Regions from separate parts of the Aminobacter sp. MET-1 genome, predicted to be linked through region 1. Evidence: predicted binding sites of a transcription regulator. Region 1 holds the regulator's gene; the other holds the start of a gene.
What was found. Region 1 encodes PhoB, which activates phosphate uptake and scavenging genes when phosphate is short. Its sites were predicted from a motif close to TGTCATNNANCTGTCAT; they were not measured.
Positions count from the first base shown of each region.

Region 1 (14,760 bases):
GGCAATCCGCCATGTCATGAAGCGGGCGCTTTTTGAAAAACGCCGCGGCTCCATCGGGGCCGCGGCGTTCGACCGAACAGGTCTGATAGGTGTTAGTTGCAGGCAGCGACCGAACCGGCGGCCACGCCCTGGCAAACGACGTCCTTGCCAACCCAGCCGGCATCGATGACGACGTTGAGGTTGTCCTTGGTGATCGCAACCGGCGTCAGGAACACCGAGTTCAGCTCGAGGCCGCCGGGCGTCTTGAACTTGGTGACGTTGGCAACCTCTTCCATCTTCTTGCCGTCGGCAAGCTGCGAGGCGATTTCAGCCGCGTTCTTGCCGAGTTCGCGCGCATCCTTCCACACCGACACGGTCTGGGTGCCGAGTGCGATGCGGTTGAGAGCGGCATGATCGCCGTCCTGGCCCGAGACCGGCACCGAGCCGGCAAGACCCTGTGCCTGGAGGGCTGCGATCGCGCCGCCGGCGGTGCCGTCGTTCGATGCCACCACCGCGTCGACCTTGTTGTCGTTGGCGGTCAGGAACTGCTCCATATTCTTCTGGGCATTGGCCGGCAGCCAGCCGTCGGTATAGGCCTCGCCGACATTCTTGATCTTGCCGCCGTCGATGGCTTCCTTCAGCACTTCCATCTGGCCGGCGAACAGGAAGTCGGCGTTCGGATCGGCACCGCTGCCCTTGATGAAGACGTAGTTGCCTTCAGGCTTGGCGGCGAACACGCCCTTGGCCTGCAGGCGACCGACTTCCTTGTTGTCGAAGGTCAGGTAGAAGGCGTCCTTGTTCTCGATCAGGCGATCGTAGCCGACGACAGGGATACCCTCGGCGACCGCCTTGTCGACGGCCGGGCCGATGGCCGAAGCGTCCTGCGCCAGGATGATCAGGGCGTTGGCGCCCTGCGAGATCAGGCTTTCGACGTCGGTGAGCTGCTTGGCCGGCGACGACTGGGCATCAGCCGAGATGTACTTGTCGCCGGCGGCCTCGATGGCCGCCTTCATGGCAGCTTCGTCGGTCTTCCAGCGCTCTTCCTGGAAGTTCGACCACGAAACGCCGATAACCTTGTCCTTCGCCTCGGCGACTGCCGCAAGCGACATCGACATGGCGACACCCGCCAGAATGGCGGTTGTAAATTTCCTCATAGTTTCCTCCCTGCGCCCAACGGGCGCGCTTCTGCGGTAGCCCTTGGAGAAGCTCATTTTTTCGAGCCTCGAAAAAATAGTGACTCAGCCATTGTCGGCTGTCAACATGGTTTCACCATGCCTTGCTAATTTTTTCGAGCGCCGAAATAAATAAAGACAATTTGCGCCGGCTCTGGCAGGATAAGAATGCGCTGGCGACTGCCCCTTAAGAAAGGCAGCGTTCCACCGGGAGGAAGACGCACACATGTCGGTCGGCATACGTCACGACGATCTGAGACGGCGCAACCGCGCCATGGTTATATCGGCAGTCCGGCGAGCAAGCCAGCCCTCGCGCACCGAGATCGCGGCCGTCACCGGGCTCAGCCACTCGACCATCTCGACCATATCCTCCGACCTCATAGCCGAAGGCATCCTTGCCGAGGCCAAGGGTGGCGAACAGTCGCCGATGAAGCGCGGCCGGCCCCAGGTGGGCCTGGCGCTCGAAGCCGACGCCGCCTCGGTTGTTGCCGTCGTCCTGTCGCTCAACCACCTGTCGGCTTCGGTCATCGACTATGCCGGCAACCAGATCGTCGAGGAGACCCGACGGCTGGTCACCCAGCGACTGCCCGCCAAGGCGCTGGTCGACGAATGCGTCGCCATCGTGCGTCAGGTCATCGCGCGCAGCGGGCGCCCGCAAGCGTCAGTACTGCGCATCGCGCTGGCCATCCAGGGCACCACGGATGCCGGCGCCCGCAAGCTCCTGTGGTCGCCGATTACCCCACATGACGACATCCAGTTCGCCGACAGGCTCGAGCGCGAATTCGGTGTGACGGTGACCGTCGAAAACGACTGCAACATGATCGCCGAGGCCCTGCACTGGCGCGACCCGGCGCGCTATCGCGACGACTTTATCGCCATCCTGCTTTCCCACGGCATTGGCATGGGCCTGGTCATCAAGGGCGAGTTGTTCACCGGCACGCAATCGTCGGGCGCCGAGTTCGGCCATATGGTCCACCGCCCCGACGGAGCGTTGTGCCGCTGCGGCCGCCGCGGCTGCATCGAGGCCTATGCCGGCAATTATGCGATCTGGCGCAACGCCCGGCTCGGCGACGAAAACGCCGAGCCGCTGGCCGACCTCTCCGACGAGGACATCAAGGCGCTCGCCGACGCCGCGCGCGACCATGACGGCCCCGAGCGCGAGGCCTTCCGCAAGGCGGGCGAGGCAATCGGTTTCGGCCTCGGCTCGATGTTCGCGCTGTTCGACCCCGCCCCCCTCGCCTTCGTCGGTGTCGGCGCCACCGCCTTCGACATCATGGAGCCGTATGTGCGCTCGGCCATCGCCAAGACGGCCGGCGGCACGCACTCCAAGGCGATCTCTTTCGACACCGAGCCGAACGAGGTCCCCCTGATCCGCGAAGGCTGCACCATGCGCGCCCTGCTCTATGTCGACGAGGAAGTCTTTGCGGCGGGCTCGGTGCCGCGGCGGGCCGAGGCAGACATTCCGCTCAAGGACATTTGATTTCGGCCGTCGCAATTAAGACGATCGCCGCGACCATACTGCCGTGCTAGACGACAGTCCGCGACCGCCCTTGAAAGGCCCAGCCTGGCAAAGAGGCGGAACCAACCCTGGAACCGACGTGTCGTCCGTTTCGGAGACGTTGCGATGACCAGTCTGCTGCGTAACATCCTGGCCGGCGTAGGCCTTTTGTGTGCCTCATCGTTTTCAGCATCAGCCACCCCGAACCCCATGCCGCTTGTCGCGGGAGATTCGGCAATGGTCATTCCCATTGCCCAGGGCTGCGGGGCGGGAGGCTGGCGAGGGCCATATGGCGGATGCCGCTATGGGCGTGTCGTACACCGTGCACGTCACGCTTACGGGTGCCCTCCGGGCTATTGGCGCGGCCCATACGGCCATTGCCGCAATACGCCGTATCACGGGCGGTTGCCATATGGCGGATGGCGCTGACCGCCCGCTGCGCGAACGTCTGATCATGTTCGATAAGCCGGCGAGCCAAATTTAACTGTCTCGCCGGCCGGGCGCCTAATCCTCGCGGATGGCGTAGCCGGCACCGCGGATGGTGCGGATCACGTCGGGCATGCGGCCGTTGTTGACCGCCTTGCGCAGGCGCCCGACATGCACGTCCACGGTGCGTTCGTCGATATAGATCGTCTCGCCCCAGACATTGTCGAGCAACTGGCTGCGCGAGAACACGCGGCCCGGATGCCGCATCATGAACTCGAGCAGGCGGAACTCTGTCGGCCCGAGCTTGATCTCGCTCTTCTTGCGGTAGACCCGGTGCGACTCGCGGTCGAGCAGGATGTCGCCGACCTTGAGGATGGACGACAGCACCTCGGGCTTGGCCCTGCGCAGCAGAGCCTTCACCCGCGCCATGAACTCAGGCGTCGAGAACGGCTTCACCAGATAGTCGTCGGCACCGGTCGACAACCCGCGCACCCGGTCGCTTTCCTCGCCGCGTGCCGTCAGCATGATGATCGGCAGCCGCTCGGTCTCCGGGCGCATCCTCAGCCTGCGGCACAGCTCGATGCCGGACAATGCGGGCACCATCCAGTCGAGCACCAGCAGGTCGGGAACGTTTTCCTGCAGACGGATTTCGGCCTCGTCGCCACGGGTGACGACCTCGACCTGATAGCCTTCGGATTCGAGATTGTAGCGAAGCAGCACGCCCAGCGGCTCTTCGTCTTCAACGACCATGACCTTTGGAGCGATCATCGCCTGTACCTTGTCCTTGCGCACGGCCCGATCAGGACCATGCGCTGGTTTAACCTATGCAGCGCCCCCGCGCCAAACGCATGCGGTGCGGAAGTTCTCAGTTCGAAACCGTCGTGGTTTCGTCGACCTTGGGCCGATTGAGCGGAAGCTGCTCGCCGGTCACCACGAAATAGGCGTTCTCGGCGATATTGGTCACATGGTCGCCGATGCGTTCGAGGTTCTTGGCGCAGAACAGCAGATGGGTGCAGGCCGTGATGTTGCGCGGATCTTCCATCATGTAGGTCAGGAGTTCGCGGAACACGGCATTGTACTGGATGTCGATCTTCTGGTCGTCGATGCGCAGGCCTTTCAGGCCTTCCGGCTGACGCGCCACATAGAGGTCGACCACGCCACGCACCTGTCCCAGCACCAGCTGCGACATGGCATCGATCGAGTGCGCCAGGTTGCGCGGCGTCGGCATCTGGCCGACGGCGCCGACGCGCTTGGCTATGTTCTTGGCAAGATCGCCGATGCGCTCGAGATCGCCAGCCATGCGGATGGCGCCGACCACGGCGCGCAGATCCTGCGCCATCGGCTGGCGCTTGGCGATCAGCGTGATGGCTGCGTTGTCGAGCTCACGCTGCTTGGCGTCCATGATCGCGTCGTCGGCGATCACGTTCTGGGCCATCGCCTGGTCGGACGACAGCAATGCCCGGATGGCGCCCGCGACCATCGAACCGGCGAGATCGCCCATGTCGCGGATGAGCTGGTCGACATGCTTGAGTTCTTCGTCGAAGGACCGGACTGTATGATCGCCCATGATCGTTTCCTCGTCTGCTTACTGTACGCGACGATCACTCAGCCGAAGCGGCCGGTGATGTAGTCCTGCGTCCGCTTGTCGTCTGGATTGGTGAACATCTTGTCCGTCGGCCCCTCCTCAACGAGGTAGCCGAGGTGGAACATCGCCGTCCGCTGCGACACGCGCGCCGCCTGCTGCATCGAGTGGGTGACGATGACGATGGTGTAGTTCTCGCGCAATTCGTCGATCAGTTCCTCCACCTTGGCGGTGGCGATCGGATCGAGTGCCGAACATGGCTCGTCCATCAGGATGACCTCGGGCGAAACCGCAATGGCGCGGGCAATGCACAGGCGCTGCTGCTGGCCACCCGACAGACCGGTGCCCGGCTCGTGCAGGCGATCCTTCACCTCGTTCCAAAGCGCCGCCTTGTGCAAACTCTGCTCGACGATCTTGTCGAGATCGGCCTTCGACCTGGCGAGGCCATGGATGCGCGGGCCGTAGGCGACATTCTCGTAGATCGACTTCGGGAACGGGTTCGGCTTCTGGAACACCATGCCGACGCGGGCACGCAGTTCGACCACGTCGATCTTGGGATCGTAGATGTCCTCGCTGTCGAGCGTGATCTTGCCGCCGACGCGGGCTGCGTCGATCGTGTCGTTCATGCGGTTGAGGCAGCGCAGGAAGGTCGACTTGCCGCAGCCCGACGGGCCGATCAGCGCCGTCACCTGGTTCTGGCGGACGTCGAGGTCCACGCCGAAGAGCGCCTGCTTCTCGCCGTAGTGCACGGTCACCTTGTCGCCGCGCATCTTGATGATTTCGTTCGGTTTGTTCATCTCGGCTGTCACCGCGTCTTCGAGGGTTTTCTCGCTCATGATGTTCATAGCAGGGTGCTCCTTGTCCACGTCTACCAGCGACGCTCGAAACGGCGGCGCAGGACGATGGCGACGATGTTCATGGCCATGAGGAAGATCAAAAGGATGATGATGGCGCCCGACATGCGTTCGACAAAGGCGCGTTCGGCCTCGTTCGCCCACATGTAGATCTGAACCGGCAGCGCCGTCGCCGGATCGAAGGGGGTCTTCGGATAATCGGCAACGAAGGCGACCATGCCGATCAGCAGCAGCGGCGCCGTCTCGCCGAGCGCACGCGCCAGTCCGATGATCGTGCCGGTCAGGATGCCGGGAGCGGCAAGCGGCAGGATGTGCTGGAACACCATCTGCATCTTCGACGCGCCGAGGCCGAGCGCCGCCGCGCGGATCGACGGCGGCACTGCGGCAAGTGCCGCACGCGTCGCAATGATGATCGTCGGCAGTGTCATCAGCGTCAGCACCAGGCCGCCGACGAAGGAAGCCGAGCGTGGCAGGCCGAGGAAATTGACGAAGACAGCCAGGCCGAGCAGACCGAAGACGATCGACGGCACGGCCGCGAGGTTGTTGATGTTGACCTCGATCAGGTCGGTGAAGCGGCTCTTCTTGGCAAACTCTTCGAGGTAGATCGAGGCGGCGACGCCGATCGGCAGCGCCAGGAGCAGCACGATCACCATCATGTAGAACGAGCCGATGATGGCGACGCCCACGCCTGAGGTTTCGGGCCGGCTCGATGCGCCGAACGTGAACAGGCCGGTGTTGAAGTGCTCGCTCATGGCGCCTTCGGCCTTGAGCTTGTTCATCCACTCGACCTGCTGGTCCGACACCTTGCGGCGGCTTTCCGGCACGGTCAGGTCGATCTGGCCCTTGTAGGCGGAGTCGAGATTGGCGGCTGCCAGGATGTCCACGCTCTGCGTCGTGCCGATGATCGAGGGGTCGGCCATCACGATCGAGCGCAGCTGGACGCGCGATCCTTCTGACAGGAAGCCCTTGAGCTTGCGCACGGCGGCCTTGTCGCTCGGGTCGATGCCAAGCTTGGCGATCAGCGCGGTCTCGGCGAGCTTGGGATAGTTCGCCGTGATCAGCACGTTCGGATCGGTCGCCCGCTTGTTCTCGGGATCGATGATCTTGGGGTCGAATTCGACCTGTAGCGTCACCGTCGCCTGCCAGAAGGCAGTATAGCCCTTGGAGACGATCGAGGTCAGCATGATTGCCAGGAACACCAGGCCGACAGCGATCGCCAGCACGCCGTAGAGGCGGAAGCGGCGTTCGGCGGCATAGCGCTTCTTGAGGCCGATGTCGCGGCGCGCGGGCGCGGCGGACGTGGTCAGCGTGTCGAGCGAAATGTCGGTCATTCGTACTGCTCCCGGTACTTCCGGACGATGTAGAGCGCGACGATGTTCATCACCAAGGTCAGCGCGAAGAGTGTGATGCCGAGCGCGAAGGCCACCAGCGTCTGCGGCGTATTGAACTCAAGGTCGCCGGTCAGCTGGTTGACGATCTTGACCGTGATGGTGGTCATCGCCTCGAAGGGATTGAGCGTCAGGTTCGCCGCCACGCCCGCCGCCAGCACCACGATCATCGTTTCGCCGATGGCGCGCGAGGCGGTGAGCAGGATGGCGCCGACGATGCCCGGCAGCGCGGCTGGGAGGATGACGCGCTTGATCGTTTCCGAGCGCGTGGCGCCGAGGCCGAGCGAGCCGTCGCGCATGGCGCGGGGCACGGCGGTGATGATGTCGTCGGAGAGCGACGAGACGACAGGGATGAGCATCACGCCCATCACCAGGCCGGCGGTCAGGATCGACTGCGCCTGGATGAAGGGGGTGCCGCCGGCAAGGGCAGCCGAGATGTCACGCAGGAAGGGTCCGAGCGTGACGAGCGCGAAGATACCGTAGACGATGGTCGGGATGCCGGCGAGCAGCTCAAGCGCCGGCTTGACCACCGCGCGTACCTTAGGGGCGGCGTATTCGGACATGTAGACCGCCGACATCAGACCGATCGGCACGGCGACGAGCAGCGCGACAAGAGCGATATAGAGCGTGCCGGCGAGAAGCGGGATCAGGCCGAACTGGCCCTCTGCACCACCGGAGCCCGCTGCAGCAAAGCGCGGATCCCAGACGGTGCCGAAGAAGAAGTTGGTAAGCGGCACCTTCTCGAAGAAGGCGATGGTCTGGAACAGCATCGACAAGACGATGCCGATGGTCGTGAGGATCGCGAGCGTGGAGGCGCCGAGCAGGGCCCACAGCATGATCTTCTCGACATTGTTGCGGGCACGGGCACGCGGGCTGATGCGGCTGAGACCGTAGACCGAGCCGACCGCGGCGAGCCCGATCGAGATGATGGCGGCGATCCAGTTCATCCGGTCGGAGATGCGATTGGCATCCGCTGCGATCGGGATCATGTAGTCCTGGGTGTCAGGCGCCAGCGCCACGCCCTTCTCTGCGAGCTTGGGCTGGAGTTCGGCGAAGCTCGAAGGCAGCGCGCCAAGCGTCTGCGCGTCCAGCCGGCGCATGCCGTTGGCCAGGCTCTTGACCAGGCCGGCAGCGAGGTCCTCATGTGCCACCGTGCCATCGGCGACATCGGCGGGCAGCAAGGCGTGGATGTACCTGTTGAGATAGGCGTTGGCGCCCACGTCCCAGCAGACCAGGAAAATGACGGCCGGCACGACACCGACGAGGAACGCCCACCAGCCATGGTAGTGGGCCCGCGAATGTGGCTTGACGGATCCATCATCCTGCGAAAGCGCCCTCTGGCGGCCGAGCACGAAGGCTGCGAGGCCGATTGCAAGCACTATGGCGAAGACGAGCAGGAATGACATGGGCCGGCCTCGGTGAATTCGGATCTTTGTGCCGAACGGGACAGTCGGCGGAATATTCCATGGGGCGACGGATTTTCCGCCGCCCCATGGCAATCAGTTCATTACATGGTCTTGCCGGCGCCGAAGGCTTCGCGCTGGGCAGCGCGCTCTGCGTCCGGAGCAGCAACCAGGCCGTAGTCGGCGAGCGGGCCTTCCGGGCCGACCATCTGGTCGTCGAGGAAGAACTCGACATATTCCTTCAGGCCGGGAACGACGCCGAGATGCGCCTTCTTGACGTAGAAGAACAGCGGACGCGACACCGGATACTCGCCCTTGGCGATGGTCTCGACCGAAGGCGTCACGCCGCCGACGGTGGCGACCTTCAGCTTGTCGGCGTTGTTTTCGTAGAAGGCCAGGCCGAACACGCCGACGCCAGTCTTGTTCGAGTCGATGCGAGCCAGCGTCTCGGTGTAGTCGCCGTCGATGTCGATGGCCTTGCCGTCCTTGCGCACGGCCTTGCAGGCTGCTTCGGCGGCCTTGTCGTCGAGGCCCGAAGCTTTGCCGGCTTCAACGCCGCCGAGCTTCTTGCAGCCGGCGATCAGAAGCTTCTCTTCGAAGACTTCGCGGGTGCCGTGCTTTTCGCCCGGGATGTAGGCGGCGATGTCCCAGTCGGGCAGGTTCGGGTTGACCTGGTTCCACTTGGTGTTCGGGTTGTCGACCAGCTTGCCGTCGACAGCGATCTTGGCAGCCAGGGCCTTGTAGATGTCTTCGGGGGTCAGCGCCCAGTCCGGGCCCTTGACGTCGGTCGCGAAGACGATGCCGTCATAGCCGATCTTCACTTCCTGGATGTCCTTCACGCCGGCGTCGACGCAGGACTTGATCTCGTCCTTCTTGATCGGACGCGAGGAGTTGGCGATGTCGATGGTGTTTTCGCCGACGCCCTTGCAGAATTCCTTGATGCCGGCGCCCGAACCGCCGGACTCGACCACGGGGGTCTTGAAGTTCGAGAAGGTCTCGCCGAACTGCTCGGCAACGATCTTGGCGTAAGGCAGAACGGTCGACGAACCTGCAACCTGGATCTGGTCGCGAGCGGACGCGTAACCAACCGAGGCGGCAATCGCGAAGGCAGCAGCCGACGCGGTGAGAAGAGCTTTTTTCATTGGGGCCTGCTCCTGTGGGAGTATCTCGTTTGACGCCATTCTTCGGCGCCCGGTGAGCCAATAGCCCCCCTCTATTACAGTTAGATGACAGTTTCGTGTCACCCCGGTAACGGTCGCTGTGCATGGCGGCCAAGGCTTCGCGCAGCCGGTCCTTTGCCGGCGCGAGGCAAACAACAATGGCCAAGCAAAAGCAAGCCGCCTACCTAAAGGCAGGCAGCCGTTTCACACGCCGTTCTGTCACATTTCCACAGTCTTGGGTTCTAGCCGGGTCTGACGACGCTTACATGACGCCGCGTCGTTCCTCGTCCTGCCACGACCAGCGCTCGATCTTTTCCAGCAATGCCCTGGGGCTGATCGGCTTCGGCAGGTAGTCGTCCATGCCCGCCTCCAGGCAGCGGTCCTTGTCACCCTTCAGCGCATGTGCGGTGACGCCGATGATCGGCACGCGCGTGCCGGTGCCGCGTTCGAGCTTGCGGATTTCATTGGTCGCCTCGAGCCCGTTCATCTCGGGCATCGACACGTCCATCAGGATCATCTTCGGGCGGCGCTCGCCGAAGGCAGCCACCGCGCGCCGGCCGTTGTTGACGATCTCGAACGACAGCTCGGTCTCGGCAAGAATCTGGCTGAACACCATCTGGTTCACCTCGTTGTCCTCGGCCACCAGGATGTCCAGCCCGCCCTCGCCAGCCGGCCGCTGGCCGCCGCGCAGCCGCGCCACATTGCGAGAGGTGCTTTCCTCTTCCTTTGCCGGCACCTGTGCCTCGACCTTTTGCGCCGGGGTCAGATTCGGCGTCCGCCGCCGCTGGATTGTCGCCACAAGTGCCTCGAGCAGCGCCGACGACCGCGCCGGCTTGATCAGTTGGGCATCGATGGCGAGATCGCTGAAGCCCGGTCCCGAAAGCGACTGGTCGACCGAGGTCAGCATGACGATGGGCGTATCCGCCAGTTCCGGCATCTGCCGCACGATCCGCGCCATCTCGGCGCCGGTCATGCCGGGCATCTGGTAGTCCAGCACCACGCAGTCGACCTTCACACCCATGCCATGCGCCGCATGCAGCACGCGCAGTCCCTCGTCGCCGCTGCGCGCCGCACAGGAATCGAAGCCCCACGACACCATCTGTTCGGTCAGAATGGTGCGGTTCACCGCGTTGTCGTCGACGATCAGGATGCGCGAGCCGCTGACGTCGATCAGCGCCGACGGCTGCGTGTCCAGCCGGCCCGCATTGGGTAGCGTCAGCGTGAACCAGAAGGTCGAGCCTGCGCCTTCAACGCTTTCCACGCCGATGGTGCCACCCATCATGTCGACCAGCCGCGACGTGATCGCAAGGCCGAGACCGGTGCCTTCGTGGCGGCGGGTCGACGACGCATCGACCTGGCTGAACTTATCGAAAACGAGCTTGAGCTTGGCCTCTGGAATGCCGATGCCGGTGTCGGTCACGGCGATGCGCAGCTTCGTCGCCTCGCCAGCGTGCTGGCCGGTCACATCGACCAGCACATGACCGGCGTCGGTGAACTTCACTGCGTTGCCGAGCAGGTTTGTGACGATCTGCCTGATGCGGCCGACATCGCCGACATAGAGATGCTTGAGGTCGGGCTGCATCCTGACGATCAGCTCGAGGTCCTTCTCCTTGGCGCGCGTCGAAATCAGCGTCGCCACGTCCTCTATCGCCTCGGACAGGTTGAACGGCACCGGATCGAGCACCAGCTGGCCAGCGTCGATCTTCGAAAAATCGAGGATGTCGTTGATGATGGTCAAAAGCGCATTGCCCGACTTCACGATGATGTCGGTGAAAGTGCGCTGCTTGGGGTCGAGGTCGGATTTCGCCAGAAGCTCGGCCATGCCCAGCACGCCGTTCATCGGCGTGCGGATTTCGTGGCTCATATTGGCGAGGAATTCCGACTTGGCGCGATCGGCCAGCACCGCCCGGCGCTGCGCTTCCTCCAGCTCCTGCTCGCGCTGCTTGAGTTCGGTGATGTTGGTGGTCGAGCCTATCAGGTAGAGCGAACCGTCGGAGGCGACCATCGCGCTCTTGCGCGCAAACTGGTGGCGCGTCGCGCCGTCGGGATCGGTGGCTGTTTCCTCGACATCGACGGTGCCGCCGGTGCGCATCACCTCGCGGTCGGCGCGCATGAAGACCTCGCCTTCGGGACCGAAGATCTCGGCGTCGGTCTTGCCGATGGCGTCCTGCTTGGAATAGCCGGTCAGTTCGCACCAGCCCTGGTTGACATACATGAGCCTGAGGTCGTCGTGCTTGGCGTAGATCGACACCGGCACGTTGTCGATCAGGCTGCGGAACACCTCGTTCTCGCGCATCGAGTCCTGCAGCGCCCGTTCGCGCTGCTTGAGTTCGGTGATGTCGACGCGCACGCCGATATAGGTGCCGTCGGGCAGCCGCTGGTCGAAGACCTGATACCAGCGTCCATCGGGGTTGCGGCGTTCGCGCTCGCCCTGGGTGGTGTGATAGCGGGCGACCATGCCCTCGACCCATTTGTCGGGGTCGGCGTCATAGAGGCTGTCGAGGCTGTAATCGCCGGTATCGCGGAAATAGCCGTGCTGTTGCGCCAAAATGAGGCTCTGGTGCAGCGTGCCGCCTTCGGCCATCGCCGGCGCCAAAGCAGGAAGCACGCTCCGCAGTTTTTCGTTCGCCAGCACGAAACGGTCTTCGGCATCGTAGATGACGACGCCAGCCGGCAGGGATTCCAGCACCTGGGCCAGGCGCCGCCGCGCCTCCACGGCCTCGGTCTCCCGCTGCTTCAGCCCGCTCACGTCGTAATAGGAGACGAGCCGCTTGCCGCCGGAAAGTGCCGTCACCGAATAGATCATAGTGCAGCCGTCGGCGCGGCGGAATTCCCGCGGCACCACGTCGCCGGCCGATATCTCGGCCTGGCGGGAGGCTACATAATCCTCCCAGTCGACATCGGGGATGGCATAGACGCCGCTGTGGCGGTTCACATCCATCAGCGCCCGGAAGGTGCAGCCGGCCGCAACCTGATCGGTCGAGACCTTCCAGATGTCGTAGAATGCCTTGTTGATGAACAGCACATTGAGGGCAGCGTCGACCAGCACCACACCCATGTTCATCGAATCGATGGTGCGTTCGAGATCGGCATAGGGCAGGTTGGCCTCGGCGCCGACATGCACATTGCGCACGGCTGCCGTTTGCCTGAAATGATTAGCCGGCTTGTCGGCGGGCTCGATGCCCTGCCCCCAGTTTTTCCGCATCCCACACAGCCCTGCATGCAAGGGCAGGCCGCTCCCCCGCAACCCACCGCAACAGACCTTGCCGGATAAGCATTAACGACTGACTAACCTTAACGACGGAAGGTCTTAGTCGTCGTTGGCGGCGTTCAGCTCCTCAGGCCGCAGGCCGCCATCGGGATCGCTGAGCCCCTCGACCGTGCCGAGGATAAGCCGCCGCGACTTGAGCAACGGCGATGTCGCCTTCTGCACGTCGGGCATGCGTGGGTTGCGCTCATGCGCGGCCACGGCCGACATATCGGCATAGAGCTCGCTGACCATCACCCTGTTGGCAATCGGCGTGCCGTCGCGCTCCACCGGCCTGATCACCTCGAAGCGCAGACAGCCCGGCTCCTCCTGCAGCGTCGCCCGGGCATGTTCGGAGATCAAGGCGAGAAACTGCTGTTCGGCGCCCTCGAGCGTCTCGAACTCAACGATGATGGTCATTTCAGGCACGCGTTCTGTCCTCCATAGCCAGCAACTCGGACATCGCTCCGGCGCTCGACGGCGCCCACGCCGCAAGCGTGGAGCGTTCAGGCTATCGCATCGGTCCGAAAATCGGAATCGATTTCGGAACACGATCAGCAGCCTCAAGCGCCCGCAGCTTTGTTCGTCGATGACTGGAAACGGTTTCGCAACGCACCGGCGGGCGGAAGGTTGTGCAGCCCGCCGGGCGTTGCCGAAGACGCGCACTCGATACATTGCGCGAGGTGGATGGTGCGGGCGGATGGTGAACAATTGGTGAATGCGGGCCGCCATTGTTTTGTTCCTGCACAGCCCGTCCCGGCACACCGGGTCGCACCGTCGTGATTGCCGGGGCTGGAAGACAGCGACGTTCGCCGTGGCTTTGGAACTTCCGGGCCGGTCAGGCGTTCTTTCTGCAGACCGAGCGTGGTCCTACCTTTCAGCCACGTTCCGAAAGGCCTGCCGCCTCTCCCCCCGCGGCAGGCCTTTTCGTTTGCCGGTTTTTGCCCGGTTTTCCGCCTTTCCCGCAATCCGGGTGCAACCCAGGGTGACTCGACATCTTTCAGGTTGTGGAGCAAGCTTCGCCCGGAAATAGAAAAGCGGCGCCCTGCAACCAACGCGCTTGGGAGATACGTCGGTGCAATCGGTCGAGACCGGTGCGATTTTCAATCCGGACATGGCCGTTTACTGCATCTCCTATGCCCTGGGCATCGGCATCCGCTGACCTGAAGCAGTGAATTGGCCTGGCATGTGCTGCTTGAGTGCAGGTATGCCGGCAAGATGCCTGAATGCCTCCGGTCGAATTCGCAGTGCATGCTGTCAGGCGCACGCACCTGTCCGTCAGGTGAGACCGCCCTACATGATGAAGCTTCCGATTGGTCAGTAGCCGAGTAACGTTATGGGAGAAAACTATGGAGCACGTACTTTTCACCCGGCCTAACTCCCCGATTTACCCCAAGGACCTCGCCCTTCTGCAACGCACCTTCGACCAGATTTGCGTCGAACGCGGCGAAGACCCGAGTTCCATCTGGGCGACAGAAATTGCCAGGACCCTCATCTCCCTCTACCGGTCAGGAGTGCGCGACGAAGAGAAGTTGCTGGCAAGCGTTCCGCGTTTCCGGGCGAAAAGCGCAGCCTGATCGTTCGGTGCGAATGCCAGGCATCCCGGCTCGAAGCCATCAGGCACCAGAGCTTTCGGATTGCTTGGGTATGAGCACCGGCCGGGCCGCATCTGTGGGGGATGTATTCGTGTGACCACGCGGGGGCTTGGTGTGTCGCGAATTGGCCGCTTGCGATGTTCCGCCGTTTGGGTGGGCGCGCTGGCGTTTTTCCTGCAATTGCCGCCTGCCGCATCCGGCACGGAGAACCGAGCACACCACGAGCTCGGCGATCCGCAGCAGCGCGGGCTCGCTCAGCTTTACGGACCGTGGCCGATGATCGCCGCCGACTATGTCACGGCGATGATGCGCTATCGCAACGCTGCGACCCAGGAGAGCCTGCCGCCGCGCATCTATCCCTTTGTGCTGCGCGACCGTCCGCCCTTCGGCGGCCCCTGGACATGGACCGCAGCCAACGGCTCGCATGCCCGCCGCCTGTCCGATGGCAGCCTGCAT
Region 1 is NZ_JAMSHL010000001.1:265,267-280,026, reverse strand. Features, by position in the region: gene xylF (D-xylose ABC transporter substrate-binding protein) at 93-1,133, opposite strand; gene NDO48_RS01405 (ROK family protein) at 1,378-2,631, shown strand; gene NDO48_RS30530 (GCG_CRPN prefix-to-repeats domain-containing protein) at 2,776-3,078, shown strand; gene phoB (phosphate regulon transcriptional regulator PhoB) at 3,154-3,843, opposite strand; gene phoU (phosphate signaling complex protein PhoU) at 3,941-4,642, opposite strand; gene pstB (phosphate ABC transporter ATP-binding protein PstB) at 4,681-5,502, opposite strand; gene pstA (phosphate ABC transporter permease PstA) at 5,526-6,842, opposite strand; gene pstC (phosphate ABC transporter permease subunit PstC) at 6,839-8,305, opposite strand; gene NDO48_RS01375 (PstS family phosphate ABC transporter substrate-binding protein) at 8,407-9,444, opposite strand; gene NDO48_RS01370 (response regulator) at 9,725-12,667, opposite strand; gene NDO48_RS01365 (putative quinol monooxygenase) at 12,773-13,129, opposite strand; gene NDO48_RS01360 (hypothetical protein) at 14,059-14,286, shown strand; gene NDO48_RS01355 (hypothetical protein) at 14,398-14,760, shown strand, end outside.

Region 2 (14,760 bases), on a different contig from region 1:
ACCGAACGGATCGCCGCCACGACAGCGAGTTCGCTCTGCTCGTCCTTGTCGTTGTTGTCCTCGGCATGCCAGGACGACGACAGGCAGCCCCAGGCAATTGCGTGGTCGAGAATGGCGTCGGGGCGCTGGCCCAGCGTTTTTGCGAATGTCTCAGCCATGTAGGCGATGCGCTCGGGATCGAGGCTGAGGTCGTGGCGGTCAAGCGGATTGTAAAACAGGTTCGCAGCGTCGAAAGCGGGATCGCCGAGCAGGCCCTTGGGGTCGATCGCAAGCCAGCCGCGTGCGCCGAGCAGGATGTTGTCATGATGCAGGTCGCCGTGCAGAACACGCACGTCGTGCGGATCTGAAAGCAGGCGCTCGGCAATCGTTGCGGCCTCGACATAGAGGCCTTTTGCCCCGGCATTGCGATCGGCATTGGCCTTGCCGAACAGGCTGGCGTAGCGCTCCCTCAGCGGCTGCAGGTCGGCGGGCGGCGGGGTATCGGACGGCGAGAACAGCCGCACCATCACCTCGTTGGCAATGTCCGTAGCGTGGCGGTCGCCGTGCTCGTTCAATTCGTCTGCCAGCAACCGGTCGCCGGCATATTCGAGCAGCATGTCCTGCCCCTCGAAACCGAGCAGCCGGACCGCGCCGATGCCGTCGCGCCAGTCGAGATAATGCGCGCCGCGCAGTTCGTCGCCGACATCGTCGAACGGCTTCAGCGCCTTGACGATCACCGGCTCGCCATTGGCCGTCAGCACCTTCCAGATGCGGCTGGAGAACGTTTCGGCGATCAGTTCCGGGTCGCTGACGTCCCAGTGAGCAGGAAAGACCGCCTGATCCATTCAGTGATGCAGGCCGAGCATCAGGTCGAGGTTCTGCACCGCAGCCCCTGAGGCACCTTTGCCGAGATTGTCGTAGACGGCGATCAGCAAGGCCTGAGCGCGGCTGTCATTGGCACTGACATAGAGCTTCATCTTGTTGGTGCCGTTGTAGATCTCGGGCTGGATGTCGCCGCTGCGCTCGAAATCGACCAGCGGCGCGACCTCGACCACACCGCCCTTCAGGCCGGCATAGTGATCGGCCAGCGCTGCGTGCATCTGTGCACCTGTCGGCACCTTGGCGAGGCGGCCGAGCTGCAGCGGCACCACGGTGATCATGCCCTGGGCGAAGTTGCCGACGGCCGGCTGCATGATCGGGTCATGCGCCAGCTTGGCGTAGGCGCGCAGCTCCGGCACGTGCTTGTGCTTGAGCATCAGCCCATAGGGCAGGAACTCGGGCGACTCCTCGCCCTGCGCTTCGTAATCCTCGATCATCTGCCGGCCACCGCCGGAATAGCCCGAAATGCCGCTGACGCTGACGGGCAAGTCGGCCGGCAGCAGGCCGGCCGAAATCAGCGGGCGCAGGCCGGCGATCGGGCCCTGTGGCCAGCAGCCGGGATTGGCGACACGCTTGGAGACGGCGATCGCCTTCATCTGCGCAGCGTCCATCTCGGGGAAGCCGTAGGTCCAGCCTTCGGCGACGCGATGGGCCGTGGATGCGTCGATCACGCGCGTGGTGTCGTTTTCGATCAAGGCCACGCTCTCCTTGGCCGCATCGTCAGGCAGGCACAGGATCGCGACGTCGGCGGCGTTGAGGAATTCCTTGCGCGCGGCCAGGTCCTTGCGGCGCTCGACAGGCACCGAAATCACTTCGAGGTCGTTTCGTCCGGCAAGCAGCGCCCTGATCTGAAGACCTGTCGTGCCGTGTTCGCCGTCGATGAAGATTTTCGGTTTCATGTGCCTGTCGTTCCGTCGAAAAATAAGCAGTGTCAGAGGCTTGTGGCCAAATTCGGACTCATTGTCCGAACCAGTTGAATCGCTTTGTCAGGCGCTTTCGCGTGCCTTCTTTTCGGCCAGCAGGCCAAGATAGTGCATGGCGACAGTCGAGCCGGCGATGGCCGTAATATCGGCATGGTCGTAGGCCGGTGCAACCTCGACGATGTCGGCGCCGACAATATCGATCTGGTTCAGCTGGCGCAGCACCGAGAGGATCTTGGCCGAGGATGGGCCGCCCGCCACGGGCGTGCCGGTTCCGGGCGCATAGGCCGGGTCGAGGCAGTCGATGTCGAAGGTCACGTAGGTCTTCCGGCCGCCAGTGCGTTCGACGATGGCATAGGCGATGTCGGCGGCGCGCATCTCCTCGACATCGTGGCCGTAGAGGATCTTGATGCCGCAATCGTCGGGCGCGTGCGTGCGGATGCCGATCTGGATAGAGCGGTCGGGATCGATGATGCCGTCCTTGACCGCGCGCGCCACGAACGAGCCGTGGTCGATGCGCTTGCCGTCGTCAGGCCAGGTGTCCTGATGAGCGTCGAACTGCACGAGCGCCATGGGGCCGTGGATCGCCGCATGCGCCTTCAGGACCGGCCAGGTGACGAAATGGTCGCCGCCGAGCGTCAGCAGGAAAGCGCCGGACTTCAGGATCTTGGCGGCCTCGCGCTCGATGGCGCCAGGCGTCTTCTGGTGGTTGCCGCTGTCGAGCAGGCAATCGCCATAGTCGATGACCGAGAGGTCTTCGAACAGGTCGCGGTTGAACGGGTATTGCGGGTCGCAGTCGAAGATCGCCGAGGCGCGGCGGATGGCCTGCGGGCCGAAACGCGCGCCCGGCCGGTTGGTAACGGCTGCGTCGAAGGGGATACCCCAGACGACCGCGTCGGCCCCAGCAACGTTCTTCGAATATTTGCGGCGCATGAAGGACAATGCCCCTGCATAGGTCGGATCACCCGAGCGCCCCTTCTGGGTTCGCGCGGTGAAGGCGTGATCGATCGACGAAGAGGGCATGGGCAATCTCCTTTCTCGGCTTTCGCAATTTCGAGGCGCAAGAACTACAGAAGCCCGGCCCAACATGCCAGCCCCATGGCGAAAAGCATGTGACAGCCCGCATTCATCCCCCTGTCATGCGCCTTTCACGCCCGTGTCATCGCCGCCGCCTAGGTCGTTTCCGGCATCTTCAGCGATGGAGCGATTCCCATGCGGGCAGTTCTGACAGGCGTAGTCTCGTTCTTGCTGACCTTGGGGCTGGCGACACCGGGCCATGCCGACACTCGCGTCGACCAGATTCTCGAGCGCTTCGAAAATGCCAACCAGTGGCGCGACCACGTCATGGTTGTGGCCCACAGGGCCGGCGGCCTGCAGGACGGCAAACGCCGCTTCGCCGAGAACTCGATTGCCGCCTTGCGCGACGCGATCTCGCTGGGCGCCGAGATGGTCGAGATCGACATCAGGCGTTCAAGCGACGGCGAACTGGTCGTCATGCATGACAGCTGGCTCGACCGCACCACCGATTGTAAGGGCGAGGTGCTCGCCTACAGGATGGCTGAACTGAGGAAATGCCGCCTCGTCGTCGAAGGCACCGGAGCTGTCACCGCCGAGCCGGTGCCGACGCTGCAGGAGTATCTGGCGGTCGCCAAAGGCAAGATCCTGGTCAATCTCGACAACAAGCTCGAAACCGCCGACCTGGTCGACATGGTGGCGCTGGCGCGCGCCATGGCCATGGAAGCGCAGGTGGTGGTCAAGGCCAACCTCTGGAACGCCGAGCGGGTCGCCTCCGTCAAGGCGATCATGGCTAAGGTGGGAAATGGCTTTCAGTTCATGCCGGTCATGGCCGACGATGCCGTGCGCGATCCCGCCTTCGTCGAGGCGGCTGGCAAGGCCTTCGCCGCCAGCGCCGTGGAGATGATCGCCTGGCGCGGTGACGCAGTTGGTATGACGGACACCGGCGGCCCGTTGTTTTCGGCGCGCGTGAAGGCCGCGTCCGTCCGCGGCAACTGGCACATCTGGGTCGACACGCACGCCATCGTCAACAAGCCCGGTGGCTATCTCTCCGGCGGTCGCGGCGATGAACTGGCGGTGGCGGCAGGCTTTCCAAGCGAGGTCTTCGGCTTCTGGGCGGAGCGTGGTGCCACCATGATCCAGACCGACGAGCCCCGCGCTGCCATCAATTGGCTGGCCGCCAACGGCTATCGTGTGCCTTACTCCGATATCGAGGAGCCGGTCGCCTCGGTTGTGGGGCAGGCGGTGCTGCCGCCGACCAACTGACGGCCTGCGTTACTCAGCCGATTGCCGGAGGTTCTTGCGCCTCTCCTTGAGCGAGTACTTCGACCCACCTTCCTTGAGCAGTCGCTTGCCCTGCTTGCGGCAGTGGTTGTCTGCCTTCTTGGCAGCTTTGTGCTCGTCGGCGCCTTTTTCCAGCGCCTTTTCATGCGCGCGCATCCAACAGCTGTCGAACGTCGTCGCCCGTTTCAGAAACCTGTTCGTGGCGGCATCCGCCGTTGCGGCGGGAAAGGCGATGGCCAGGGCGGTCGCCAATGCGAGCATGCGGGCCATGGATGTCTCCCATAGGGCGTTCAGGCGCCAGCAGGGCACATCATAGGGCCGCACGGTCGGGACGGCACGCCAAAAAGAAAAGGCCGCCCGGAGGCGGCCTTTCCAAATTCTGGTTCCGGGAAGCTTAGCGCTTCGAGAACTGGAACGAACGGCGGGCCTTGGCCTTACCGTACTTCTTACGCTCGACCGTACGGCTGTCGCGGGTCAGGAAGCCGCCCTTCTTGAGCACGCCGCGCAGCGCCGGCTCGTAGTAGGTCAGTGCTTTCGAGATGCCGTGACGAACAGCACCGGCCTGGCCCGACAGACCGCCGCCGACAACGGTGGCGATGATGTCGTACTGGCCGACGCGGTTGGCCGCGACGATCGGCTGGTTCAGGATCATCTGCAGCACCGGACGGGCAAAGTATGCCGCGAATTCCTTGCCGTTGACGATGATCTTGCCGGAGCCGGGCTTCACCCAGACGCGGGCGATGGCGTCCTTGCGCTTGCCGGTGGCATAGGCGCGGCCGCTCTTGTCGAGCTTCTGGACGTGGACCGGAGCAGCCGGCTGGGCGGCGGCGACGGTGCCGAGCTCTGCGAGCGAGGAAAGATCAGCCATTATCAAGCCCTCTTGTTCTTCGCGTTCAGCGCGCCGACGTCGAGCGTCTCGGGCTGCTGGGCGACATGCGGATGTTCTGCGCCTGCATAGACGCGGAGATTCTTCATCTGGCGACGGCCAAGCGGACCGCGCGGGATCATGCGCTCGACGGCCTTCTCGAGCACGCGCTCGGGGAAACGGCCCTCGATCAGCTGGCGAGCGGTACGCTCCTTGATGCCGCCGGGGTGGCCGGTGTGCCAGTAATACACCTTGTCGGTGTACTTCTTGCCGGTGAACACGACCTTGTCGGCGTTGATGATGATGACATTGTCACCGTCGTCGACGTGAGGCGTGAAGGTGGGCTTGTTCTTGCCGCGGAGGATGTTGGCGACGATGGTGGCGAGACGGCCGACGACGAGACCCTCGGCGTCGATCAGCACCCACTTCTTCACCACGTCCGCAGGCTTCTGCGAAAAGGTTGCCATGGTTACATGCTTTCGTTTGGGACCTTCCGGAGAAGGCGTTTCTTGTTGCTTTCATTGGCAAGAAGCCGGAGCCATCAGCCAATAACAAAACGGCGACCATTGCGGGCCGCTGTTTCGAATGGGCTTATAGGCGAGGGGTTTCGCATCGTCAAGCCGATGAGATTGGATCCCAAAGGCGAAAAGATAAGTGAAAACAATTAAATAGAAGAGTGGTATTATTTTACCGCATGCCGGCGGCCTGAATCAAGCCGCGCCTGGCGCTTCCGGCAGCGGTGGCCGCTGACTCGTCGTCAGTGTCCTTGTCAAAGCGTTCCTGGGCCGCCAGCACTGCCTCGATGTTGGTTTCGGCCCATTCGGCGATGATCGAGATCTTGTCGGAAAGTGTCTGGCCCAGCGGTGTGATCGAATACTCCACCGTCACCGGCACGGTGGCGAAGACCTCGCGCGAAATCAGCCCGTCGCGGCCGAGCCGTTTCAGTGTTTGCGACAGCACCTTGGTCGAAATGCCCTCGACGTCGCGGCGCAACTGGTTGAAGCGCACCGGGCCTTCGGCGATCTTCCACAGCACCAGCGCTGTCCATTTGTCGGCGATGTGGTCGAGCAGCATCCTGGTCGGGCAGTTCTTGGCGTAGACGTCATAGACGGGCATCGCGGCATCCCTGGGGCGATTTCCTGGAGGTAACCTGGTGGCGAGCTCGGGCACCTCATTACCGGAAAGTGCCTTCTTTCTACCTCTGTATCATCTGGCTATCAACCATCCATTGGAAAGTCGCTTTTCAATGGAAACTGGATGGAGTTTGAAATGTCTGAAGGAAAAATCCTGGTTCTGGCCGCAACCGGCAATGTCGGGGCGCTGCTGGTGGCCGAACTGCTGCGCAGGGGAGAGAAGGTGAAGGCTGCCAGCCGCCACGCCACGCCCCAACTCGTAGCTGGCGCCGAGGTCGTGCAACTCGATCTTGCCGACCCGCACAAGCTTGCTTCCGCCCTTGAAGGGGTAGACCGCATCTTTGCCCTGTCGCCGACCGGCTATCTCGATCCGGTCGGCCTGCTCGGGCCCGTGGTGGAAGCGGCAGCGGCGCGCAACATCAAGATCGTGTTGCAGACAGCGCTTGGTGTCGACGCAAGCGATGCCATCCCGCTCCGCCAGCTGGAGCTGAAGCTCGAGCGTTCCGGTGCGCCTTTTGTCATCCTGCGCCCCAACTGGTTCAGCGACAACTTCGCCACCTACTGGGCAAATGACCTGCGACGCGGCGAAATCCGCGTGCCGGCAGGCGAGGGCAAGACGAGCTTCATCGATGCCGTCGATGTTGCAACAGCCGCTGCCGGTGCGCTGACCACCGACCGTTTTGACGGCAAGGCCTTCGCGCTGACGGGGCCTGCGGCATACGGTTATGCCGACGCAGCGGCGCTCTTGTCCGAAGCCTTGGGGCGGCCGATCCGATATAGTCCCGTCGACGATCGCAGCTTCGTTATGGAAGCGGTCGCAAACGGCCTGACGCAAGGCTACGCCGAATTGTTGGCGGCGATCTTCCATCCGGTTGCGCAAGGATGGACGTCATCTGTCACCGGCGACGTCGAATTGCTAGCGGGCAGGGCGCCGCGGTCGCTGAAGCAGTCTGCCGGCGATATTGCCGCTCGCATCACGGCCCAGGTCGCAGCGTAACGAGGGTCCCGCCTTTAGGCTCAGCGCTTCGGCGGGATCGAATAGGTGCCTGTTGCATGCGCCACAGTGTGGCGGTCGGGTCCGGCGACGATGTCGATGTCGAACACCATCAGGCTCTTGCCGAGCTTGAGAATACGGCAATGGCCGTCGATCGGCCCGGCTTCCGCCTTGCGCATGAAGTTGATGTTGAGATTGGTCGTCACCGACAACGCGTCGGGACCGGAATGGCTGAGCACGCAGACATAGCCGCCGATGTCGGCAAGTGTGAACAGCGACGGCCCCGAAACCGTGCCGCCGGGCCTGAGATGGCGCTCGTCGGCATTGAGCCGCACCGTGCAGCCGCCCGGAAACACCTCGGTCACCTGGTAGAAGTCATATTGATCGTTGAGTTGGGGATAGGCGCTCCGCAACAGCGCGTTGACCTCGGTCGCGGTCATCACAGGCTTCAATCCGTTCTGTTCCGGCATTTGCGGACCCATCTTCCGGGCCGGCACGCTTGGCCGGCGTAAACGTCTGGTTGCATTCGAACCTTTGGCGCCGCTCCAGTCACATAGTTGGGAACCAAAATTCGAGCGCATGCGTATATGCGTAGGATCCGATGCAGGCGATTCTAGGCTGCTCGAATCCTAAGAGGGACACTATGGCAGAAATCGTCACCCTGGCGCGCACCACTTCCGACGGGCCTGTTTGGTCCAGCCTCGACAAGGGCGTGCTGCGCCTCGTGCTCGCCAACCCGCCTGCCAATGCCCTGTCGCTCGACACAATGGCTGCCCTTCAGGCCCAGCTCGACCGTGCTCGTGACGACAAGGCCGTGCGCGTCATCATGCTCGCGGCGTCGGGCAAGGTGTTCTGCGCCGGCCACGACCTCAAGGAGATGACAGCGCACCGCAAGGACACCGACCACGGCCGCGCCTTCTTCGAGCTGACCATGTCCAGATGCTCTGAGCTGATGCAGTCGATCGTTCGCCACCCCAAGCCGGTCATTGCTGAAGTCGACGGTCTCGCCACCGCCGCGGGCCTGCAGCTTGTCGCCAGCTGCGACCTTGCCATCGCCACCGATCAGGCCGCCTTCTGCACGCCGGGCGTCAACATCGGCCTGTTCTGCTCCACGCCGATGGTGGCGCTGTCACGCAACGTTTCGCGCAAGCAGGCGATGGAGATGCTGTTGACCGGCGAGACGATCGACGCGACCACCGCGCGCGATTTCGGCCTGGTCAATCGTGTCGTGCCACGCGAATACCTGAATCACATTGTCGGCAAATACGCCCAAACCATTGTTTCTAAATCGTCTTTGACGCTTAAGCTTGGCAAGGAAGCGTTCTATGCGCAAGCCGAGATGGGCCTTGCCGAGGCCTATGACCACGCGGCGCGCGTGATGGTCGAGAACATGCTGGCAAAGGACGCCGAGGAAGGAATCGGCGCCTTCATAGAAAAGCGTGATCCGCTCTGGACAGGAGAATAGGCACGGGTCGCTGGGTTGACCCTGATCAAGGGATCAAGGCGCGCTTGGCGTCATCTCGCAAGATGGCCGGACTTACGCGCATAGAGGAGGTCGCTGGACATGGAACCAAGGATTTCGCTTGTCACCCTTGGCGTCGAGAACCTCGACCGCGCCGTGCGTTTCTATGAGGCGATGGGGCTCAAGCGGAACCAAGCCATAACCGATGGCGTCGCCTTCTTCCAGATGGGCGGGTTGGTGCTCGGACTGTGGGGTCACGAGCATCTGGCCGACGATGCCGGCATAGCTGCCGGCAAGGGCAGCTTTTCCGGTGTATCGCTCGCCTACAACACACGCTCCGACACCGAGGTCGACGAAGTCCTGGCCGCAGCCGAAAAGGCCGGCGGTCGCATCGTCAAGCCAGCCCAGCGCGCCTTCTGGGGCGGCTGGTACGGCTATTTCGCCGACACTGAAGGCCATCTCTGGGAGGTCGCCCACAATCCCGATTTCCACCTGGCCGACGACGGCACCATCTCGCTGCCGTGAGGTGTTGAGGTGGCGGCAGCGGTTAGCCCCGCTCGGCGAAGGCCTTTTCGACCACATATTCGCCAGGGGCTGCATTGTTGCCTTCGCTCATGCCGAGGCCTTCCAGGATCTCGCGCATGTCGGCGATGAAGGCGGGGCTGCCGCAGAGCATGGCGCGATCTTCGGCCGGGCTCATCGTCGGCAGGCCTATGTCGCTGAACAGCGCGCCGGAGCGAACCAGGTCCGTCGTGCGACCGCGGTTGCGGAAGGGCTCACGGGTGACTGTTGGATAATAGATCAGCTTCTTGGACAGCAACGCGCCGAAATATTCGTTTTCGGGGAATTCGCCGGTGATCTGCTCCTTATAGGCCAGTTCGCTGGCCTGTCGGCAGCCATGGACGAGCACGACGCGTTCGTAGCGCTCGAAGGTCTCGGGGTCGCGGATCAGGCTCATGAAGGGAGCGAGGCCGGTTCCGGTGCTGAACAGATAGAGATTGCGGCCAGGCCGCACGTTGGCGAGCAAAAGCGTGCCCGTAGCCTTGCGTCCCACCACGATGCTGTCGCCGACAGCAAGATGCTGGAGCCGCGAGGTCAGCGGGCCGTCGGGAACCTTGATCGACAGGAACTCGAGCGTTTCGTCGTAGTTGGGACTGACGACGCTGTAGGCGCGCAGCAGCGGCTTGCCGTCAACCTCCAGCCCGATCATCGCGAACTGCCCGTTCTCGAAACGGAACGAGGGATCGCGCGTCGTCGTGAAAGAAAACAGCGTGTCGGTCCAATGATGCACGCTCAGCACTTGCTGTTGGGTAAGGTTGCTCATTCCCTGTGCTCCTTGGCTTAGGGGTGGGGCCCGCACGGGCTTGGCTTCTTGTCTTGGTGGGAGGAGCGCTAGACCGCCAAATGGCGCTGCTTGATATCGGGGTCGGCGTCGAAATCCTGCCAGCTGCCGCGGAAGGCGATGCGGCCGGTGTCCATCACCAGTACGGTGTCGGTGGTCTGGCGCGCGAACCAGATGTTCTGCTCGCAGAGCAGCAGTGCTGCCTGCTCGGCCTCGCACATCTCGCGCACGCTTACCGCCAATTGCTCGACGATGGCAGGGGCCAGCCCCTCGGTCGGCTCGTCGAGCAGCAGCAGGCGCGGCCGGCAGGCAATCGCCCGCGCAATCGCCACCATCTGCTGCTGGCCGCCGCTGATCTGGCCGCCGCCGCGTTCGGCGATCGGCTGCAGCATCGGAAACCGGTCGACGATCTGCTGCGCCGGAATGGGCGTGCGCCCTGGCGCCGTGGCATAGGCGGCCATCTTGATGTTCTCGCGCACGCTGAGATGCTGGTAGATGCGGCGGTCCTCCGGCACCAGCTGCAGCCCGAGCCGCGCCCGCTTGAAGGTGGGTAGGCCCGCAATCGACTGGCCCTCCCAGCGAACCTCGCCGCTGACGGTCGGGCCGGCGTTCATGATCGACTTCAGCAATGTCGACTTGCCTGCGCCGTTGCGGCCGATGACGGCCACTCTGCCGAGAGCAGGGACGTCGAGATCGACGCCGTGCAGGATATGGCTGCCGCCATAGAAAGCGTTGATGCGACTTGCCTCAAGCATGATGCGCTTCCTTGCCGAGATAGACGTCGCGCACGACGGGATCGGCGCGGATGTCGTCGATGCTGCCTTCGGCGATCTTACGACCCTGGTTCATCACCATGATCCGGTCGGCCAGACCGAAGATGACGCCCATGTCGTGCTCGGTCATGACGACGGTCAGTCCGCTGTCCTTGCCGCTGATGCTGCGGATCAGTTCGGTGACCCCGACGCGCTCGCTCGGCGACATGCCGGCGGTCGGCTCGTCCAGCATCAGCACCTTGGGGCGTCCGGCAAGCGTGATGCCGAGTTCGAGCCGTTTCTTGTCGCCATGCGACAGTTCGGCGGCATGCGTTCCAGCCTTGCGGTCGAGAGATAGCCTCGCAAGCAGGTCACGGGCTTCGTCCCGCGCTGCCCGCGACGGCCTGACCTGATACCACGGCGCGTCGGACTGGCCGGCGTTCTTCAGCCGCGCCTCGATGGCGACGACGATGTTTTCCTCCGCCGTCATCTCCTTGAACACGCGCGCGACCTGGAATGTGCGGCCCATGCCGGCGCGCGTACGCTTGTAGGCGGGGTCTCTCGTCACGTCCTTGCCGAGGAATTCGACCGTGCCGGCCTCGCAGCCGACTTCGCCGGTCATCACTTTGAACAGCGTGGTCTTGCCGGCTCCATTGGGGCCGATGATGGCGAAGGTCTCGCCCTCCGAGATTTCGGCGTCGACGCCATGCAGCACCTTGAGCGCGCCATAGCTCTTGTCGACGGAGCGCAGTCGGATCATTGCCATGGGCTCACTCCTTGACCGTCTGGAGGGCGGGTGCGGCGATCTTGGCCTCCTCGCGCCGCGTCAGGCGGGCGACAAGCGCGTTCCAGGCGCCGGCAACGCCAGTCGGGAACAGCAGCACCACGCCGAGCAGGATGGCGCCTGTGATGATTTCCTGGATGCCGACCAGCGTGCGGGTCGAGAACTCGATGGCCGAGAACAGGAACGCGCCGATCATCGGGCCCCAGAAGGATGAGGCGCCGCCGAGCAGGGTAAACAGGATCGGCTGGGTCGAGCGCATCATGTTGCCGATGTCGGGTGTGACGATCTGCGCCCAGGGGGCAAACAGAGCACCGGCGCAGGCGGCAATCGCACCCGAGATGGTGAAGGCGACCAGCCGGTAGCGATGCGTGTCCACGCCCATGAAGGCGGCGCGTTCGATGTCGAGGCGGATGGTTCGCAACGTCCGGCCGAAACGGCCATGTGCGATCCACCAGCAAAGGCCAACCAGCAAAGCGCAGGCGAAGCACATGAACCAGTAGTAGTGGTTGCCGCTGGAGAGATCGACCGTGGCAAGACCGACGGAGAAGTTCGGCCGCACGATGCTTGGTATGCCGTCTTCGGCGCCGAGCCAGTGGATCTTGGCGAGCGTGATGCGCAGCAGTTCGGCCAGTGCCAGCGTCAGGATGGCGAGGAAGATGCCGGTCGAGCGCCGGAGTGCAACAAAGCCGATGGCGAATGCCACAGCCCCGCCGACCAGCGTCGACAGCGCGATCAGCAGCAGGAACTGCCCTTCAAACCCGCCGCGCAGCATCACTGCCATCGTGTAGGCGCCGATGGAAAACAGGCCGCCGCTGCCGAAGCTGGCGAGGCCGGCATAGCCGAACAGGAGGTTCCAGGAGAGTGCGAAGACGCCGACCACCATGGTCGTGCCGGCGAGGAAGACCAGTCCGGAATTGGCCCATAGCGGGAGCAGAATCAGGACGGCGCCAACAAGGCCCAGCAGCAGGCCGGAAAGTGTGCGATTCATAGCCGGCTTTCCCCCAGAATACCGTTTGGCCACATCAAGAGGAAGGCGACCATGCCGACATAGATGGCAACGCCCGGATAGGCCGGCAGGAACATGGTGTTGAGGCCGTCGATGAGGCCAAGCAGGATGGCGGCGATGAAGGCGCCGCGCACATTGCCCAGGCCGCCGATGACCACGGTGATGAAGGCGAGCAGCAGGAAGGTGTCGCCGAGTGCCGGCGACAGCGTCTGGTTGGGCAGCAGCAGCCCGCCGGCCAGTCCGGCCAGCGCGAAGCTGCCGCCGACGGCCGCCATGATGCCGGCCGGCACGTTGATGCCCAAGAGCTCAGCCATCCAGCCGTCGCGGGCAATGGCTGTGATCATCTTGCCGGTCCAGGCGCGGTGGATGACGAAGTCGAGCACGAGGAAGACGACGACGCCCGAACCGATGATGAACAAGGAGAAGGAGGGGACGAACAGGCCGAATATGTCGACGCCTGTGTCAATGCCGGGGGGCGGGTCGACCGAAAGGAATTCCAGCCCCCAGATCAGTTTGACGAAGCCGACGCAGACAAGCATCACCGCGAAGGTGGCGATCAGCATGTAGTGCTCGTCGACATGCTGAATGCGCCGGAGGACGAAACGCTGGACAACGATCCCAAGCACGCCGACCACGAGCGCTGCAACGACGGCCGCGGCAATGAGCGCCAGGACCGAACGCGGCGCCGAGCCGACGAGCGTGCTTGCGACATAGGCGCCGATCATGAAGAAGGCACCATGGGCGAAGTTGAGGATGCGCATGATCCCGAAGACGAGGGTCAGCCCCGCGGCAACGAGAAACACCGCCATCCCGGTCGTGAGACCGTTGACCAGCGTGAACATCTGACTTTTCCGCCCTTTAGTTGAGCTTGGAGCCGGGGGTTGCCCGCTCCAGGAACTCGGCGCCCGGAAGCTGTGCCGTCTCGAACACACTCCAGCCATTGGCATTCTTGTCGTCGCGGCCGAAGCGGATGTAGGTGAGGTCGCCGGCGAAGGCGTGGTCTTCCTTGCGGAAATGGATCTTGCCCAGCGCGCCCTGCGGCGTCTCGGCCTCGATCGTCGGCACCAGCTTGGCTGCATCCAGCGAGCCTGCCTTGCCCACCGCGTTGGCAATCGTCAGGATGCTGTCGTGCGAAACGCCGATGTACCAGTTCGGATATTCGTCGCCGCGCAGCTTGATATAGGCCTTGTGAACTTCGTCGCTGACGGCGTTGTCCTTGTTGGCCGCCGGATACCAGCCGGTCCAGCTCCACAGCGACGCCGGCGTGTTGGCGCCCATCGCCTTGGCGATGGCGAACTCGTTGGCGGAGTCGCACAGCACCTTGAACTTCTCGTCGAGGCTGAAGGTGCGCGCCTGCTTGTAGTAGCTGATGGCGTCGGCGCCTTGCAGCACGTTGAACAGGCCCGGCGCGCCGGAGCCGATGATGTTGGAGATCTGGTTGCGGAAGTCGGCGCCGCCATAGGGCACCAGCACCGGATCGAGGACCTCGACCTTGCGGCCGGCCTTTTCCGTTCCGGCCTTGAGGCCGTTCGAAAAGGCGTTGGTGATGTCGGCCAGCGCGGTCACGTCGGACCGCAGCATCGCCCACTTCTCGATCTCCGGATGTTTCTGGGCCATGAGGTTGCCGTAGCCGCCGAAGCACATAGGCGACGAGAAGCCGAGACGGAAGGCGCGCGGATTGAAGGCCTCGTGCGTCAGCGCCAGCGCTGATGCGCCGACCATCACCATGGTGACATCAGCCTCCTCGAGCAGCGGTAGTGTGCCGAGCAGATTGGCCGTGAACGTGCCTTGGGCGAACAGCTTGATGCCGTTGCCGGTCAGTTCGCGGAATGCGGTCACAGCACCTTCGGGCGAGTTCTTGTCGTCGCGCACCACCAGTTCGATCTTGGCGCCGTTGACGCCACCGGCTGCGTTCAGCCGTTCGACGGCGATCTCGCAGCCGTCCTTGATGTAGTTGCCATAGAGCTGGCCCGGACCGCTCAGCGTGGTGATCAGGCCGATGCGAACCGTCTCGCCCTGCTGTGCCCGCAGGACGCCGGGCATGGCGAGCGCGCCGATGCCGGCGGCCGAAGTCGCTAGAAAATGTCTTCTGTTCAATTTCATGTCTTCCTCCCAAAAGACCGGGGCTTCCTCCTCCCCGGGTTGAAAATCCGTGTCAGTGCATTTGCAGGACCAACTCCCTGACCCGCGAGCGCATGATCTGTCCGGTTGCCGGCGTCTTCGGCAGCTCGTCGACGGCGACGATGCGGCGCGGATGTTTGAAGGCCGCCAGCGATTGGCCGAGATGGTTGCGGACGGCGTCGAGGCTTGGGCATTGGCCGGGCTGGTCGAGCACGACGGCAGCGC
Region 2 is NZ_JAMSHL010000002.1:62,360-77,119, forward strand. Features, by position in the region: gene NDO48_RS02830 (aminoglycoside phosphotransferase family protein) at 1-824, opposite strand, end outside; gene argC (N-acetyl-gamma-glutamyl-phosphate reductase) at 825-1,757, opposite strand; gene speB (agmatinase) at 1,845-2,801, opposite strand; gene NDO48_RS02845 (glycerophosphodiester phosphodiesterase family protein) at 2,991-4,058, shown strand; gene NDO48_RS02850 (hypothetical protein) at 4,068-4,346, opposite strand; gene rpsI (30S ribosomal protein S9) at 4,471-4,944, opposite strand; gene rplM (50S ribosomal protein L13) at 4,947-5,408, opposite strand; gene NDO48_RS02865 (winged helix-turn-helix transcriptional regulator) at 5,629-6,057, opposite strand; gene NDO48_RS02870 (NAD(P)H-binding protein) at 6,211-7,071, shown strand; gene NDO48_RS02875 (PaaI family thioesterase) at 7,092-7,538, opposite strand; gene NDO48_RS02880 (enoyl-CoA hydratase) at 7,712-8,533, shown strand; gene NDO48_RS02885 (VOC family protein) at 8,633-9,055, shown strand; gene NDO48_RS02890 (ferredoxin--NADP reductase) at 9,078-9,854, opposite strand; gene NDO48_RS02895 (ABC transporter ATP-binding protein) at 9,923-10,627, opposite strand; gene NDO48_RS02900 (ABC transporter ATP-binding protein) at 10,620-11,390, opposite strand; gene NDO48_RS02905 (branched-chain amino acid ABC transporter permease) at 11,395-12,396, opposite strand; gene NDO48_RS02910 (branched-chain amino acid ABC transporter permease) at 12,393-13,256, opposite strand; gene NDO48_RS02915 (ABC transporter substrate-binding protein) at 13,273-14,517, opposite strand; gene NDO48_RS02920 (class I adenylate-forming enzyme family protein) at 14,570-14,760, opposite strand, start outside.
Region 2: a site for PhoB is predicted at 2,914-2,930, ahead of NDO48_RS02845 (glycerophosphodiester phosphodiesterase family protein). Genes of this name have one in related genera too.